DNA from 2 places in the Cytobacillus sp. FSL K6-0265 genome. Region 1 is predicted to be linked to the other one. Evidence: riboswitches for the same ligand, from Rfam matches in the RefSeq annotation. Region 1 holds a riboswitch; the other holds the start of a gene.
The links. Region 1 has a riboswitch for cobalamin ahead of MHH73_RS02395 (ABC transporter substrate-binding protein). Riboswitches for the same ligand answer to the same signal wherever they lie in the genome.

Region 1 (4,184 bases):
CTGTCATCATTCCAACCGTTTCCGAAGGCTCAAACCCTTTTTCTATAAGAAAATCCACCATCTCCTCATAAAAGTCATCACAGTTATAACTTTTATCCACATGGCGATTAACGAATGTTTGATACCAACCAATACCAGAACCAACAACACCTGATGACATGACCCTTAGCGGTTGGTCAGACTGAAGTGTAATATACTCTTTATTGATCATTAATCTAGCCGGTGTAATGATCTCTTCATTTTGCCATTTCTCCTCAGGTATAAGAACTACTTGTGGTGCTGGGACTTTCGGGTGTCCGTGTTTCTTCACTTCAGTCTCATAAACCTCGATAATACGTGCTTCTTGCAATACTTCATTAGGTTTATCATTACTGACGATTTGTCCCTCATTTAACAAAACGATTTGATCACAATATAAACCGGCTAAATTTAAATCATGAAAAATGGATATGACCGTTAAACCTTTTTTCTCTGTCCACTCTTTTAACATATCTAGCAATTCTTTTTGGTAAGATAAGTCTAAATGATTAGTTGGTTCATCTAGTAACAATATTTCTGGTTCTTGTGCGAGACTTTGTGCCAAAAACACACGTTGTCTCTCTCCACCTGATAGCTCAGTAATATTTTTATGCGCAAAATGATGTACGCCTGTTTGTTTCATAGAACGTTGCACCACTTCATCATCATCATCAGACCATGTTTGGAACCAACCACTTTGATGAGCATAGCGACCGAGTGATACAATTTCTTTCACTGTATAAGAAAAACTATATTCGGCATGTTGAGGTAGGACAGCAACGATTTTCGCCATTTCCTTCGTGTTATAACTTTGTACTGGTTGGTCCTTTAAATAAACTTCACCAGACGTAACCGGTATAAGACCACTCAACATCTTTAAAACAGTCGACTTGCCACTCCCATTTGGTCCAAGGATGCCAAATAACTGTCCCTTCTCTACGTCAAAGGAAACATCATGAATGACCTGCTTGCCTCCATAACCACCATTAATTTGCCGTAAGCTATACATCATCACATTATCCTCTGCCTTCCGCTCTTCGTTTCATTAGAATGATCGCAAAAACTGGTGCACCAATTAACGCAGTAATGACACCAATAGGTAACTCAGTTGGTGAAATGACTGTTCTTGCGAATAAATCAGCAAGTATTAAAAACCCAGCACCTGTCATCATCGATAAAGGAAGTAAGTGTCTATGGTCCGGTCCCCATAGCAATCGAGTCAGGTGCGGAATGACCAAGCCGACAAATCCGATGGTACCTGACACCGCTACCGCCGCACCAGTTAAAATCGATCCGGCAATTAAGACCATCATCTTACGTTTCTGTACATTCACCCCGATATGACGGGCTCTTTCTTCGCCGAATGACATCGCATTTAATTCCTGGCTATTGGCTAGAAGCATCACAGAACCAATGATAAAGAAAGGAAGGATGATTTGAACATAGTCCCAACCCCTCATCGATACGCTTCCTAACAACCAACCGATAATCTGTCTCAGTTCATCCCCCGTTAAAGCAATCATTAAGGAAATAAATGCACCTAGAAAAGAACTGAAGATAATACCTGTTAAAATAATTGTCTCTACTCTCATACCACGATCAATTTGTCGCGCAAAGAAAAGGACAACAATTATCGTTAGAAAAGCTGTTGTAATACTTAATAATGGTAAAGTAAATGTGCCAATAAACGGGATGGATAAACCGAGAAAGATAGTCAATACAGCACCAACAGAAGCTCCTGAAGACACCCCCAATGTATAAGGGTCTGCTAAAGGGTTTCTTAATAAACCTTGAAAGGCAGCACCTGCCATTGCAAGTGATGCCCCGACGAATCCTGCCAATACGACTCTAGGCAAGCGAATATTCATAACAATATTACTGTGCATTGGATCAACATCATTACTTATTGGTAAACGTAAGATTTCCGCTCCAATGATATTCAATATATCTAACGGTAGCACTGAAACCGTACCTATAGAAATCCCCATAAGCATGGCTACACATAGGAAAACGAATGCACAGAAATAAGCAACCCCTCTATTATTTAAATACTTCTGGGTAAATCGCTTTTGCAAGCTCCTCTACTCCTTCTACAAGTCTAGGACCTGTACGAGTTACCTTATCAGAGTGCACATCATACACTTGCTTCTCTTTAACGGCTGTTACATCTTGCCATCCTTCTCGACTTAAAAGGGTTTCTACTGCATTTTCCGTATAATATCCGTATGTAGTAATAATCACATCAGGATTCTTTTCGATGACAGCTTCCTCGTCAATTTGTGGCCAACCCTCTTCATCTATTACATTTTCCGCTTGGATCAAATTGAGCATATTATCAATAAATGTTTTCTGTCCGGCAGTATATAAAGAAGGTGCTGCAGAGATTTCTACAAAAACAGATTTTTTCTCTTCAACGGATTTTGCCTTTTCTCCGATTTCTGCCAAACGGGTTTTCATTTCATCAACTGTTTGATTTGCTTCTTCTGTTGCTCCTGTTGCTTTACCAATCATTTCAATAGAATCATACATTTCTTCAAAATCCTGGGCATCATTGACAATAAGAACAGGAATACCAGCACTTCTTATTTGATCTAAACCTTCAGTACTATTATGTGCACTTGAATTATGTGCTAATACGATGTCCGGATTTAAAGCAATAATTGCTTCTACATTAAATTCCTGTCCACCGATCTTTTCAATATCAGCCACTTCTTCTGGATAATTATCAAAATCAGAAACACCGACTACCTTCTCACCTAATCCTAATTCGAAAGCGATTTCAGTATTACTCGGCATTAACGAAACAATCGCTTCTGGTTCCTCTTCAATTACCACTTCATGATCCCAAGCATCCGTTAATGTTACAGGAAAAGCGCTAGTTTCAGTACTCTCTTCAACCTTTTCTTCTCCACCTGTTTTCGGCTCAGCTGTGTCGTTCCCACATCCAGCAAGAATACCTGCTGATAGTAAAATCGAGACTAAAAATAAATACCATTTCTTCATGATTAACCCTCCTTAAAATATAAAACATCCCCAGTAGTAGGAGATGTTTGGAAGGAATAAATCACGACAAAGAAGCCTTACCAAACACCTCCTATCCTCGTAGGTTACAGTGTTTATGGAAGATAGGCAGGTTTCCTGGCTCATGGTTAATATCACAGTTTCCTGCTATTACATAGATAGCAGGTTTCTTTGTTATCAACCATTTACAGTGGCGGGACCGCATTGGTTTTACACCAATTTCCCCTATTAAGTCATAAAATGACACCTATTTCCTTAAATCTACAATTTTCTGTCGATTTTATTATACCTTATCATATATTGTGGTGCATTATTATTTTTATGAATCAGTTACTTGCCATTCTTTCAGTTTTTTATCAAAAACCAATTTCGCGTCCGGAGTGGCTTCCTTTCTCATTGCTTCAAACTCATCATACATATCATCCATATTAGCGAAATCGCCAATTGTCCAGAGTGGGATACTAATTTTCGTTCGTGTCTGCTCACTTTGTTCATAAGAAATGACCAGACCTTCCTTCATTAAATTTCTTAATGCACGTAAAACATCTTCTGGCACTTGCGGATATGTTTTTTTCTTTTTCAGGCCTAATAAAGATTTTTCTACTTTTAAATGCTCCATCTTCATCGCTGCCACATCGCCAAGCATTTTGTAAAAATCCTGCCAGTCTCGGTAATAGACCTTATTTAACCAACCGTCATCATAGGCTAAATAGCAATAACGATTGCTTAAATGGTTATAGAAAGGTTTCTTTAAATGCTCCTTTACATGACTAAGATATAGGAGCTCAGCAATTGCTTGGGCAGGTAGTTCATTTAACGATTCTTCCTCCTCGAAATCTATCCAGCAAAAATCACCATAACTATAAACATCTTCGTTTATAAGTGCTGGCAATTCCTCATGAGACACCCAATCAAACATGGTATGTACATTCCGTTCCCCGTTTTCATACTGATGCTTCATTAATAGGAGATGCCCAGTGTTGTTCTGTAAGGATTTCATAAACTCAGAAAATTCAATTCCATAAGAAATAACAGACTGGTCCTTTTCGTTTAATAAAATATAGATGAGATCTCGAACACTATGATTTTTCTTTCGCAATTTAGAAACCTCCGAACTGATTATAGAAAGACGAAGAGCAAATTAA
Region 2 (4,184 bases), 520 kb from region 1:
GGCTTCATATAAAGGAGGAATAATCAATGAATGAGATAATGCTTGTCCTTTAATAAAAGGGTAAAAAACACCAATCACTTGTCCGTCTTTATTATAAAATGGATGATAATTTGGTATTTCAATTATCGATGAAAGATATGATAACTGGTGCAGTAGTTTGATTTCCTTGTTCATTTTCGCTAATACTTGTTTTGTTTTTGGTATTCGAATGACATATGTTTGATTGACAATATAAATATGATGATCCCAACCAGAATGATTGCTTTCAATCTGTATTTCCTGAAGATGCGGAAGGTGTTTTTTAATTAATTCCTTCATGGAACAGTCTCCTTTTATTATTTTGTATAAATCGTTTTTTAGCGGGAAAAATAGGCGAGACATCTTATAAAGGGGAGTGAAAAGCAATGGAAAAAAAGTATGATAATCAAGTGGATGAAAAAATTATTGCTGCTCAGAATGAGGCTCAACAATACAATCAAATGGATACAGAATTAGAACAGTCAGAAGAAGTACAAGCAGGAATGGAAAAAAGTTATGAGTATGAAGTGACTAACCAACAGCCGACATATGAACCGAATAAACCATTTTAATTAGAGAGAAGAGACTTCAATCACATGAAGTCTCTTCTCTAATGATAACATACTTTATTTTACATTGATGCTGTTTGGTGTGCCTGTTTACTTTCTTTGTGTTCGATTCGTCCATAAACTAAGAAGTAAAGGATAATTGAAGCAATTGCCACAACCCCCATATAAATATATAACATACTGTAGCCTGTTATAGGAATCAGTAAACCTAATAAATACGGTCCAAAACCTAAACCACCATCGAGAAAGATAAAGAAGGTGGAAGTAGCTAGCCCCATGCGATGGGGGGGTGTTAATTTGATGGCAATCGCTTGTGTACAAGACTGCATATTACCAAAGCCCAAGCCAATTAAAGCCCCCGCCACTAATAGCATAACACCATTTGAAGAATTACTAAGTAAGAATAGACCTGCACCAAATAATATGAACGCTGGATACATCACATAATTTGCTCCTTTGCTGTCCATCAATCTACCAGTGAAAGGGCGGGAAAGTAAGACGGCAATGGCATAGACAAAGAAGAAAAAGCTAGCGGCATTGACTAAGTCCTTTTCAATTGCATAAAAATTAATAAATGACAAGACGCTAGAATAACAAAATGCGACGGTTAATGTGACGAGTGCAATTGGAAGTGCCTTTGGTTCAATAAAGCTAGCCAATTGAAAGCCAGATGATTGAAATTGAGCTTTCTCATCTTCAGTTAATTCCTTCACATTCACAGTAAACCCGATAAGTAGGCCAATAATACCAAGAACCAAACAAAAAATGAAAATCGTATGAAAAGTTGTGTATTGACTCATTAACATACCGATAAAAGGTCCAATTGCTGTTGCTAAAGTGTTACTCATACTAAAATAGCCGATTCCTTCACCTTTCCTTGTTTGCGGAATAACTGAAGCGACAATTGTACCACTTGCTGTACTTGCCATCCCTAATGTTAAACCGTGGATAAAGCGGGTAATAAGTAAGAAATTAACATCAATTTCAATAAAATAAAGACTTGTTGATAAACTAAATAATAGTAAGCCGATGATTAAAGTCTTCTTCCGGCCAATACGATCAATATATTTACCGATAAACAACCTTCCCACCAATGTTCCTATAATAAATATGCCTGTAACTAAGCCAGCTTGGCTGGCAGTCGCATGATGTGCTTCGACGGCATACACCGCAATGGTAACCATTAATAAATAAAACACTAATGTTAGAAAAAAGTTTACGGAAGAAATGGTGATAAAGTCCTTAGTCCATAATTTTTCTTTTGTTGAACGCATATTTTTTTTCTTCCTCCTTACAAATTGCTTTTAATACTATCAAAAATCCGAATACATTCTTCTTGTTCTTCAGTTGTGATTCCCTCTAATATTTCCATTTCGAACTGATCAATCGGAATGCGGATTTGTTTGTATATGCGCTCACCTTCGTTCGTTATCTTCATTTTCTTTTCACGTTTATCCATGCTTGGGATTTTTTCTACATATCCATATTCCTCAAGCTGGTTTATTGTCCTCGTGACTGTTGGCTTTTCAACACCTTGATACGCAGCAATTTCTACTAAAGTCGTTGGACCGAAATGGTAGAGATAATAAAGGATTGTCCACTGTGCTCGTTGTAATTGGTGTTTCGTTAATAAGCTATTCAGTCTATTTTCAAAAGGGCGATAAAGCATCATAAAATGATGGAAGAATCTTTGGCTAGCTATTATAATATCCACCTCATTTAAAATAGTTATCAATGGTAACTAATATACTATAACAAAAAGCCATCTTGTCTGTCTATGGGGCGATTTATTTTTTCTACAAAATGGGAAATGTTATAAGCTATGGTTGTAGGTGACATGACATTAATAAAAAGTGAAAAGCAGTGTGAATAAGAAAAAGGATTGTAAATTTTCTAAAATATTGATATATTTAAGTGGAACAACTTAATATTTTCTAAAATAGGTGTAAATAGAATGCTTGATTGTCTATTTACTTAAAAGGGAAGTACGGTTAGATTCCGTCGCTGTCCCGCAACTGTATTTGCGAGTGATACGAAAGATGCCACTGTTTCCTTCAATAGGAGATGGGAAGGTTTCGTATCATGTTGACCATAAGCCAGGAGACCTGCCTGTTTAGTGTAAACATCAATTCCTACGTGGATATAGGAGGTGTTAAGTACGGGTAATGAATACATGCCAAAGTTGCATGTTTATTTTTAGTATTCGTTTGAACTTAACAACTTCTTTCTAGAAGTTGTTTTTTTAATGGATTGATATGGAAAAAAGGGGAGCAAGAACGGAGGAAAAGCTTTGTTTGGAACCGTTCCTTATTATGTGAACATAATGAAATCTACGATCATGATAAACAGCTATTCTGCTGAGGGTTATAGTTTAAGAAAAGTGTTAGAACAGTGTAAAGAAGACATCCAAACACTCTCTGTAGAAGAAGAGAAGATCCAAATATATTTGAGGAATGCTGAAAGGGCTTACAGCATTGTCAGGCACGATGTAATTGGATGGGAGGAAAATGATTGTGAGCATGGAGGAGAAATATATACCAGGGTTAGAGGGAATCATAGCTTCTGAGACTAACATTTCATTTTTAGATACGGTTCATGGAGAAATTGTCATAAAAGGTTATGATTTAATTCAACTTTCAAAAACGAAAAGATATTTAGATATTATCCATTTACTTCTAGAAGATCAATTACCAACAGACGAGGAAAAACACGCATTAGCTACTAGGTTAAAGTCCTATTATGAAATACCGACGGCCGTTATGGAGGTTTTTACTCATTTACCAAAAGGAACACATCCAATGGATGGGCTCCGCACGGGCATCTCAAGCTTAGCTGGATATGATACGACTTTAGATGATCGGTCGAAGCAAGGAAATAAAGAAAGAGCTTATCGCCTACTTGGAGGAGTTCCAACGATTGTAGCTAACAGTTATCGTATATTACAAGGTCTGGAAAAAATTGAACCGGATAAATCCCTCTCATATAGTGCCAACTTTTTCTATATGTTAACTGGTAGAGTACCATCCGATTTAGAAGAAAGAGTATTTGACCAATCATTACTTTTATATAGTGAACATGAAATGCCAAATTCAACATTTACCGCAAGAGTAATTGCTTCTACACAATCCGATCTCTTTGGAGCTTTAACAGGCGCAGTTGCAAGTTTAAAAGGGAGCTTGCATGGCGGTGCGAATGAAGCGGTTATGTACATGTTGAATGAAGCAGAAAGTGTCGGTGGCTTGGAAAGTCTCTTCTATAAAAAATTATTTAAAAAAGAAAAGATTATGGGCTTTGGTCATAGAGTTTATATGAACAAAATGGACCCAAGAGCATTAATGATGAAAGAAGCTCTACAAGAGTTATCGATACAAAATGGAGATGATTCATTGCTTCGAAAATGTGAAGCAGGAGAAAGAATTATGGAAGTTGAGAAAGGATTATACCCTAATTTAGATTATTATGCCGCACCGGTTTATGGCATGTTAGGAATTCCTATCCCTCTTTACACACCGATTTTCTTTAGTGCAAGAACAGTTGGTTTATGTGCCCATGTCATTGAACAGCATGAAAACAATCGCTTATTTAGACCGCGGGTCA

Region 2: linked by a shared signal. The riboswitch ahead of MHH73_RS05045 (hypothetical protein) and the one ahead of MHH73_RS02395 (ABC transporter substrate-binding protein) in region 1 are both predicted to bind cobalamin.

Annotation. Positions count from the first base shown of each region.
Region 1 is NZ_JBBOPE010000001.1:454,716-458,899, reverse strand. It holds gene MHH73_RS02405 (heme ABC transporter ATP-binding protein) at 1-1,027, opposite strand, end outside; gene MHH73_RS02400 (FecCD family ABC transporter permease) at 1,035-2,093, opposite strand; gene MHH73_RS02395 (ABC transporter substrate-binding protein) at 2,059-3,021, opposite strand; cobalamin riboswitch at 3,130-3,305, opposite strand; gene MHH73_RS02390 (hypothetical protein) at 3,359-4,138, opposite strand.
Region 2 is NZ_JBBOPE010000001.1:975,032-979,215, forward strand. It holds gene MHH73_RS05025 (aminoglycoside phosphotransferase family protein) at 1-318, opposite strand, end outside; gene MHH73_RS05030 (hypothetical protein) at 405-590, shown strand; gene MHH73_RS05035 (MFS transporter) at 650-1,861, opposite strand; gene MHH73_RS05040 (MarR family winged helix-turn-helix transcriptional regulator) at 1,879-2,322, opposite strand; cobalamin riboswitch at 2,512-2,714, shown strand; gene MHH73_RS05045 (hypothetical protein) at 2,878-3,153, shown strand; gene mmgD (citrate synthase) at 3,098-4,184, shown strand, end outside.